Regions from separate parts of the Kingella oralis genome, predicted to be linked through region 1. Evidence: predicted binding sites of a transcription regulator. Region 1 holds the regulator's gene; the other holds the start of a gene.
The links. The regulator sigma-54, encoded in region 1, starts transcription at its own class of promoters, with help from an activator protein. The targets are predictions, from matches to a motif close to CTGGCACGCTTCATGCTT.

Region 1 (4,867 bases):
CTAGACAACAACAAAGGCATCGCCGAAGGCTGGGGCGATAGAGCCGAATACGCCTCCGCCAACCACACCGTGAAACTGGTGGGCAACGCCAAAGTGCGCCGTGGCGGCGATGTTGCCACCGGCAACGCCATCAGCTACAACACGCAAACCGAGGTGTATACCGTGCTGGGCGGCAACGCCACAGGCAGCAAAAACAACCCGCGCGTGCATATTGTTATCCAGCCCTCCACCGCCAAAACGGATAAAAAATAAGAACCTATATTCACTATTTCCATAGATAGATTTGATGACATAAAAGCGTGGATACAAGGCAAAAAGCGCAGCAAGGTTGGACACCTTGCGAGCATTTTTAACGCAGTAGCCGCGTTTTTAGGGCATAAAAGATGCCTATGCGAATAGTGAATACAGGTTCTAAGCATAGGCAGCCTGAAAACGAATTCAGCGCGTTGGTGCGAAACGAAAATAGCCTTGCCAAATCGGTTTTCAGGCTGCCTTAACCAGTAGGATGCGCACCGTTTAGCAAGGTTGCATTTAATGGTGCGTGAGTGATACCGCACACCCTACATCGTTTCTTTATTTGTCCCACACTCTTTTCAGGCTGCCTCAGCCATCGCATCCCCCAAAGGCAGCCTAAAACCCACACCGAGCCAAAGTCATGCCCCAAAAAACCGCCCATCTCCATGTATCAGGCTTGCAAAAAGCCTTCAAAAAACGCCAAGTGGTAAAAAACTTCTCACTAGACATCCAAAGCGGCGAAGTCATCGGCTTGCTCGGGCCCAACGGCGCAGGCAAAACCACCAGCTTCTACATGATAGTCGGGCTGATTGCCGCCGATGCAGGCAGCATCACGCTCAACGGCGAAGAACTGCGCCACAGCCCCATCCACCAACGCGCCCAAGCAGGCATCGGCTATCTGCCGCAAGAAGCCTCCATCTTCCGCAAGATGACGGTGGAACAAAACATCCGCGCCATCCTAGAAATCCGCCTGCGCGATAAACACCAAATTGAAACCCAGCTCAACAAACTACTCGCCGATTTAAACATTGAACGCCTGCGCCACAGCCCCGCGCCCGCGCTATCGGGCGGGGAACGCCGCCGCGTAGAAATCGCCCGCGTGCTCGCCATGCAGCCGCGCTTTATCCTGCTGGACGAACCGTTTGCCGGCGTGGACCCCATCGCCGTGATAGACATCCAAAAAATCATCGAATTTCTCAAAGAGCGCGGCATCGGCGTGCTGATTACCGACCACAACGTGCGCGAAACCCTGCGCATCTGCGACCGCGCCTACATCATCAGCGACGGCACCGTGCTTGCCACCGGCAAACCCGAAGAGCTGGTGAACAACGAACAAGTCCGCGCCGTTTACCTAGGCGAAAATTTTGATTACTGACAACCATAACAACCGCTATGAGCAGCACCAACATCCAACTCAAACTCAGGCAAACCCAGCAGCTTAGCCAAAACATGCAGCAATCGCTGCGCGTTTTGCAAATGTCGGGTATTGAAATCGAGCGCGAAGTGGAAGACTGGCTGGCGGACAACCCTTTGCTTGACCGCGTAGAGCAGCCTGAAAAAACCTACGAGCCGCCCCAAACCACCGCAGACATCGCCAAACGCGGCGTGAGCTTGGATGACGACGACAGCAGCGCGTGGGAAAACCTCGCCCAAGAAGAAACGCTCAACGCCTATCTGCATAAACAAGTTGCCGAACACCCGCTCACCCCATCCGAAGCCGCCCGCGTGCATATTCTGATTGATTTTTTGGACGACAAAGGCTATCTCACCGAATCCATAGAAGAAATCATAGAACACACCCCGCTGGAATGGATGCTGGAAGAAGACGACATGGAAATCGCGCTGGAACACCTGCGCGCGTTTGACCCCGCAGGCATCGCCACCCCCGATTTAACCCAATCGCTGCTCTATCAGCTTGACCGCCTGCCGCTATCCGAAGCACGCCGTTGCGCCGCGCAAATCATCACCCGCCATCTAGACCAAATCACCCAAAACACGCCCAAAAATCTCAACCGATTCAGCAAATTGCTGCCCGAATACAGCGAAACCGTGTTGCGCGACGCGCTGGAAATCATCACCAACCTGCGTCCCTATCCCTCTTACGGCTTTGCCAGCGAAGAACCCACCCAATACGTTCGCCCCGATGTGTTCGTGCAAAAGAACGACAAGGGCGAGTGGTATGCCATCAGCAACGAAGAATCGCTGCCGCAAATCAAAATCAACACCGAAATCATCGAAGCCCTACAAGAAGAAAGCAACCTAGACCCGATTTGGCGCGAAAAAATCAACGGCGCAAAACAAAAAATAGATATGCTGCAACAGCGCAAAAGCACCATCTTGCGCGTTGCCGAATACATCCTTGCCCATCAACAAGACTTCTTCTATTTTGGCGAGATAGGCTTAGTGCCCATGCTGCTTAAAGACTGCGCCAAGCATCTTGAACTCGCCGAATCCACCATCTCCCGCGCCGTGAGCAACAAGTATCTGGCTTGCCCGCAAGGATTATTTGCGCTGCGCTATTTTTTCAGCCAAAATGCAGCCATCAACGACAGCGAAACAGGCAACGCCATCAGCGCCAACGCCATCAAATCCGTGATTGCGCAAATCGTTGAACATGAAGACAAAACGAAGCCCCACAGCGATTGCTCACTGCATCGCTTGCTGCAACAGCAAGGCATCAACATCGCGCGGCGCACGGTTGCCAAATACCGTGAACAACTGGGCATCCCCACCGTGCAACAACGCCGAGAATAATTGAGTTTCTTTTGCGCTTGGCAACGCCCCAGCGGCGTTTTCAGGCTGCCTTTTCTAACCACTCTGGATAAGGAGTTGCATTATGAATCTGAAAATCACTGGTCTCAATTTTGATGTTACCGAAGCCATCAAAGCGCGCGTAACCGAGAAATTAGAACGCATCGCCCGCCACACCGACGGCATGATTTCGGCAACGATTACGCTTTCTGTGGAGAAAGTGCAAAGCAAAGCCGCCGCGCAAGTGCATTTGGCCGGTAAGGATTTTCATGTGGAGGCATCGGAAAACGGCGACAATATGTATGCGGCGATTGACAATATGGCGGATAAATTAGACCGCGCGTTGCTGCAATATAAAGAGAAAGCGCAAAACCGTTGAGTTTTTGGGAATTGAGAAAGACCGAGCGAGTGAGTTTGCTCGGTCTTTTTTTGGGTTTAGCTTCGCTGAACTTCGTTTCAGGCTGCCTTTGGGGAAACAGCAGAGGCAGCCTGAAAACCATTATTTGTGATGGGGTTGTTTGCCATCCGTTGTAGGGTGTGCAGCTTGGCTGCGCACGCTGTTTGTTGCGTTTCAACTGCGTGCGTACCTGCGGTACACACCCTACGCCTAAGGCAGCCTGAAAACACAATTTAGCGTTTTCAGGCTGCCTCAATCGCTCTGCCTACTTGATTGCCAGCAGTTGCACAATCAACAGGGAGAGGCGTTTGCGTTCGTCTGGGCTGATGTCGGGCTGGGTGAGGCGGTGTTTGAGTTGGCTGATTTGGTGGTTTTTGAGCTCGGTGATGAGTTTGGCGATGCCGTCTTGAAACTCTTGTTGTTTTTCGGGGCTGCTGTCGGTGAGGTCTTCTTGGTTTTGTAGGGCGTGGCGGAAGATGTGGTCTATGGTGGTGGCAAAGGGGGTGGCGCGGAAGTGTTCTATGGCTTGGGCGGCGGTCATGCTGGGGTGGCTGCGGTAGCTGTGGGCGAGGGCGAGCAGGCAGGCGATGTCGCCCCCTGCGGGCAGGTAGTCGGGGATGGCGACGTGTTCCGCCCATTGGGGGTTGAGCAGTAGGGTGCGGATTTGGCGTTGCACGAGGGTGGTGGTTTCAGGCTGCCTGAAACTTTCGCGCGGGAGGGTGTAGCGTTTGGCGGCAACATGGCGTTGCGGGGCGGCTTGCCCCATCAGATAGGCGAGATTGGTGGGGTCTATGCCTGTTTGCTCGCTGAGATTTTGTTTGAGCAGGTAGGCTAGGGTGGGGGCTTGGGTGATTTGGGCGAGATGAGGGGCGGCGCGTTTGACCAGCTCGGCTTTGCCTTCTTGGCTGGTGAGGTCCAAACCAGCGGTGAGCGCGTCCCAAAAGTATTGAGACAGGGGGCGGCTTTGGTGCAACAGTGCTTCTTCAAAGCGTTCTTTGCCAAATTGGCGCACGAAGCTGTCGGGGTCGTGTTCGGCGGGCAGGAAGAGAAAATGTAGGCTTTTGCCGTCTTTGAGCTGGGGCAGGGCGTTTTCTAGCGCGCGCCATGCGGCTTTTTGCCCTGCTGCGTCGCCGTCAAAGCAGAAATAGATGTTGTCGGTTTGGCGAAACAGGATTTTGATGTGTTCGGCGGTGGTGGCGGTGCCGAGTGCGGCGACGGCGTATCCGATGCCGTATTGGGCGAGGGCAACGGTGTCCATGTAGCCTTCCACCACGAGGATGCGCCCTGCGTCTTTGATGGCTTGGCGGGCTTCGTATAGCCCGTATAGGTTTTTGCCTTTGTCAAACAGGGGGGTGTCGGGGGAATTGAGGTACTTGGGTTTGCTGTCATCTAATACGCGCCCGCCAAAGCCGATGATGCTGCCTGAAATGTTGCGGATGGGGAACATCAGGCGGTGGCGGAAGCGGTCGTATTGCTTGCCGTCTTGGTCGATGACCATGCCGCTGGCGATGAGTTCGCCGTTGGGATAGGGCTGGAACACTTGAGCGAGCGGTGTCCAGCCGTCGGGGGCGTAGCCGATGCCGTAGCGGGCGATGATTTCGGGCGACAGACCGCGCCCTGTGGCATAGGCTTGGGCGGCGGCGGAAAGCGGCAGCTGTTGCGCGTAAAAGGTGGCGGCGGCTTGCACGGCGGTTTCCAGCGTTT
Region 2 (4,867 bases), 550 kb from region 1:
ACGGCGATGGTTGGGCAACCGATGAGACCATTCAAACCGCACTGCGCCATTTGCAAGATATTTTGCTGGCTGGTTAAACGCAAATAAGGCAGCCTGAAACCTGTTTTCTGTTTCAGGCTGCCTTTTATTTTAATGGCAATTCAAACAACGAAAAGAAAGGGGCAACCTGCGCGGTTGCCCGAAAAAACTTGATAAAGGAAAGGATACATCAAAATGAAAAACTGTTTGAATATTATATGTCTTTTGGGGTTATTGTTCAACCCTGATGCCCGAAACTGTTGTTTTATTACCAACGATGCTGCTCGCGGTTAAGAACGAGCTGGCTAAATCCGCGCAGCAACCGCAGCAAGATGCCACGCCTAATTGGTCTTTCAAATCGGTTAAAGAAGATGCGCCTGCGGCAACGGCTTCTTTGATTTTGTGGTCGGTAATCGCGTTACAGATGCAAACGTACATGGTGTGTCTCCTGAATGTTGAGTGATAAACACTCTTAACTTTTTTGTGGCGCGAATGATAATGTTGTTCATTTTGGTTTGCAAGCGGTAAATTTAGGAAAAATAATGCGCGGCAAAAATACAACATCTGCCACGCCGCCGCGCCCTTGTAAGCTGCCTGAAAAACGCCCTACAATCGCGCTTTTTCTATTTTCAGGCTGCCTGATGCCTATTGTGAACAGGCATTCCAGCCACGCACCGACATCATGCATTTCTCATCCGAAAATCCATCCCAATCCTTGTTAAACAATCTGAACCCCGAGCAGCTCGCCGCCGTAACCTATCCGCCACAATCTGCGCTGGTGTTGGCAGGCGCGGGCAGCGGCAAAACCCGTGTGCTGACAACGCGCGTTGCATGGCTGCTGCAAAACCAAATGGCAAGCGTGCGCAGCATTTTGGCGGTAACGTTTACCAACAAAGCTGCCAAAGAAATGCAAACACGGCTGAGCGCGATGCTGCCGCTGAATTTACGCGCTATGTGGTTAGGCACGTTTCATGGTTTGTGCCACCGCTTTTTGCGTTTGCATTACCGCGAAGCAGGCTTGCCACAAACCTTTCAAATTTTGGACAGCAGCGACCAACTCTCGCTGATTAAACGCCTGCTCAAACAGCTCAATATTTCCGAAGAAAGCCTTGCGCCGCGCGTGCTGCAAGGCTTCATCAACGCGCAAAAAGAAGCGGGCTTGCGCGCAGGCAGCCTGAACGCGCCAGACCCGCATTTGCAACGGCTCATTCTGTGCTACGCCGAATACGAAAAACAATGCCAGCAAGAAGGCGTGGCGGATTTTGCCGAGCTGATGCTGCGCAGCTACGAAGTGCTCAACGCCAACGAAGTGCTGCGCACGCACTACCAAAACCGCTTCAACCACATTTTGGTGGACGAATTTCAAGACACCAACAAGCTGCAATACGCATGGCTCAAACTCATCGCGGGCGAGCAAAGCGCGATTTTTGCTGTGGGCGACGACGACCAATCCATCTACCGCTTTCGCGGCGCAAATGTGGGCAACATGACCGACCTGATGCGCGAATTTCACATCGCCGCCCCCATCAAGCTAGAACGCAACTATCGCTCCGTGGGCAACATTCTTGCCGCCGCCAACGCCGTTATCCAAAACAACAGCGAACGGCTGGGCAAAAACCTGCGCACCGAAGCCGAAAGTGGCGACAAAATCCGCTATTTCTGCGCCTATAACGACTACGAAGAAGCCCAATTCATCACCGAAGAATGCCGCCACCTGCAACGCCACGGCACGCCGCTAGACCAAATCGCCATCCTATACCGCAGCAACGCCCAATCGCGCATCATTGAGCAACAGCTTTTTCAGGCTGCCATACCTTATAGAATATACGGCGGCTTGCGCTTCTACGAACGCCAAGAAATCAAACACGCCCTTGCTTACTTGCGCCTCGCCGTGAACCCCAATGACGACAACGCCCTGCTGCGCGTGATTAACTTTCCGCCGCGCGGCATCGGCACGCGCAGCGTGGAGAACATTCAGGCTGCCGCAGCCGAACAAGGCATCAGCCTCTGGCAAGCCGCCTGTGGCATGGGCGCCAAAGCCAGCAAAATCGCCGCTTTCGTGCAACTGATAGACAGCTTCCAACAGCAAATCCCCCATTTCAGGCTGCCTGAAATCCTGCAAACCATCCTACAAGACAGCGGCTTATACGCGCATTACCAAGCGCAAAAACAAGCCAGCGAACGCGAGCGCACCGAAAACCTAGACGAACTCATCAACGCCGCCGAATACTTCCGCCCCGAAGACAGCCCCTTTGAAACGCAGCCTGAAAACAACACCGACAGCCCAGAATTCCCCATACTCGCCTTTTTAAGCAACGCCAGCCTAGAAAGCGGCGAAACCCAAGCCGGCGCAGGGCAAGAAGCCGTGCAACTGATGACCGTTCACGCCGCCAAAGGGTTGGAATTTGACAACGTATTCCTAAGCGGCATGGAAGAAGGGCGCTTTCCCAGCGAAATGAGCCTAGCCGAACACGGCGGCTTGCAAGAAGAGCGCAGACTGATGTATGTCGCCATCACCCGCGCCCGAAAACGCCTATATATAAGCATGGCACAACAACGCCAGCTATACGGCATCACCCAAACCAGCATCGTCTCCCGCTTTATCGACGAAATCCCCGGCGAACTGCTGCACCACCTATCCCCGCCCAAACCAACAGGCAGCCTGAAAACCGCAAGTGCAAGCGCAAGCCATTGGGCGCACCCCCAAAAGCAGCCTGAAAACGAGTGTAACGCAACCAGCCACACCCCGCGCGATTACCACGGCTACACCCTCGGCGAAAATATCCGCCACGCCAAATTTGGCACAGGCGTGATCATCGATGCCATAGACAAAGGCAGCAGCGCACGGCTCACCATCAACTTCGGCGCAAACGGGATCAAAGAGCTGGATACCGCCTTTGCCAAGCTGGAAAAGCTGGCATAGAGCGCGAGAGCATTTTCAGGCTGCCTTCTTGTGGATGTAGCAAACTTACGCAGGAACATCTAAAAACCTGACAAATTCCGTCAGCAAAGTGGCAAAAAATCACCCAAAATTACCCAAAACGCCACTGACCAAAAATGTCATAAAAATAAAAACAAAACAAAAACAATAAATTGAAACAAAATCACGAGCTGGCACAACCCATGCTAAAACCTAAGCACAACACACTTGATTCGCAACGCGGTGCACGAACAAGTGTTCTTCCCTGAAAAACGCGCCGCACATTCTTTGTAAACTTTATCTTGGAGATAAAACATGAAAACTATGCAAAAAGGTTTCACTCTGATTGAGTTGATGATCGTAATCGCAATTTTGGGTATTTTGGCTGCTATCGCATTGCCTATGTACCAAGACTACATCTCTAAATCTCAAATGACTCGTGTAGCTGGTGAATTGGCTGCTCGTAAAACCATCGTTGATGCTGCTTTCTTTGAAGGTCGTACCGTAGTTCGTGGTGCCACTACTGATGTTGCTACGGTAGACACTTTGAATTTGTTGAATGGTAAGGAAGATGCTGGTACTCCTACTTCTAATCTGATGTCAGCTGTTACTGCTGCTCCTTTGGGTGGTCCTGACTTTGTCATGGAAGCTACTTTGGGTGATAAAGCCAACACCGCTATCAAAGGTGTTAAAGTGAAGTATACACGTACCAAAGATGGTGTTTGGACCTGCACAATTGATAAATCTGGTGCTGGTGCATGGAAAGATAAATTCACTCCTGGTGGTTGTACTTTAACTGCTGCTCCAGCTCCTTAATATTAGTATTTGGTTTTGTAAGACCATGCCACATATGTGGTGTGGTCTTTTTATATATAACAAAAAACTATTTTTATTGAAAGTAGAAAAATAATCGTTGATTTTTTAGAAATTGGCAGCGATGCTTGCAATTTTTGAATTATGAGTGCAAATCAAGTAAATGGTTCTTAGATGTTTCTTAGATGTAAGGAATGATATAAAACACAGTAAAGCTGTTTATATTTAATAATTAATAAGAGTCACTGAAAAAAGAAATCTGTTAGTATGAAGTAGGCAACGTTGTGATAATTTCTAAGCCTGCTACAGGTTTTTTACTTGGTAAAGTAAAAATAAGATAAATTTTTAATTCATGTGAGATGATGCAATGAAAAAAATATATAAAGGAAAGTTGGTAGGATTCACCTTGATTGAGCTGATGGTTTCGGTTGCTATAATTGGCGTATTGGCTGCTTTCGCGTTTCCTATCTATCATGATTATATTATTCAATCGCAAATGGCGCGTATTCATAGCGAAATGTCGGCAGTACAACGCCAAATTGATGCCATTATAGTGAGTGGTGGTGTGCCAACCATTGTTAAAGCGGAAGATGGCACGCCCGATGCAGCAGGCACGCGGCGCGAATACTTTGGCATTGAAACATGGGAAAGCACGTCTGATTTAATTGAAATCGCGCAGCCACAATATGATAGCGCACATAATTTTAATAATCTGCATTTGGTGGTGGGCGATTCGGCCTTGTCATCCATACATGGTTTGGTGATTGATTTAGGTAGAAATGCAGACGGTATCTGGAGTTGTGCTATTTCCAAAACGGGCACGCTTTCGGGTTGGAAAGCAAAATATAATCTGCCAAATTGCAAAGTGGTTAATTAAATAAGAATAGTTAGAAAGCTACTATCAATACTGATGGTTGGAGCGAGTATCAAGAATTAATTGATAAAATTGGCGAAAAATTCATAGCTTGATTTTCAGGCTGCTGAATAATTATCACGAAAGCAGATGCCCCCGCATCTGCTTTTTCCTTTTGATGCAGCCTGAAAATCCCCTAAAATCCCCCTTTTCCATTTTCAGGCTGCCTATCATGCCCCAACAAGCGCAACAAAAAATTCAAA

Region 2: H3L93_RS00445 (pilin) is a predicted target of sigma-54. The motif match lies at 3,130-3,147, and genes of this name have one in related genera.

Annotation. Positions count from the first base shown of each region.
Region 1 covers NZ_CP059569.1:629,193-634,059, forward strand. Annotated here, with positions in the region: gene lptA (lipopolysaccharide transport periplasmic protein LptA) at 1-252, shown strand, start outside; gene lptB (LPS export ABC transporter ATP-binding protein) at 656-1,390, shown strand; gene rpoN (RNA polymerase factor sigma-54) at 1,408-2,769, shown strand; gene hpf (ribosome hibernation-promoting factor, HPF/YfiA family) at 2,852-3,145, shown strand; gene dnaG (DNA primase) at 3,429-4,867, opposite strand, start outside.
Region 2 covers NZ_CP059569.1:79,496-84,362, forward strand. Annotated here, with positions in the region: gene H3L93_RS00430 (hypothetical protein) at 1-77, shown strand, start outside; gene H3L93_RS00435 (bacterioferritin-associated ferredoxin) at 250-456, opposite strand; gene H3L93_RS00440 (UvrD-helicase domain-containing protein) at 701-2,941, shown strand; gene H3L93_RS00445 (pilin) at 3,254-3,754, shown strand; gene H3L93_RS00450 (type IV pilin protein) at 4,119-4,628, shown strand; gene ligA (NAD-dependent DNA ligase LigA) at 4,837-4,867, shown strand, end outside.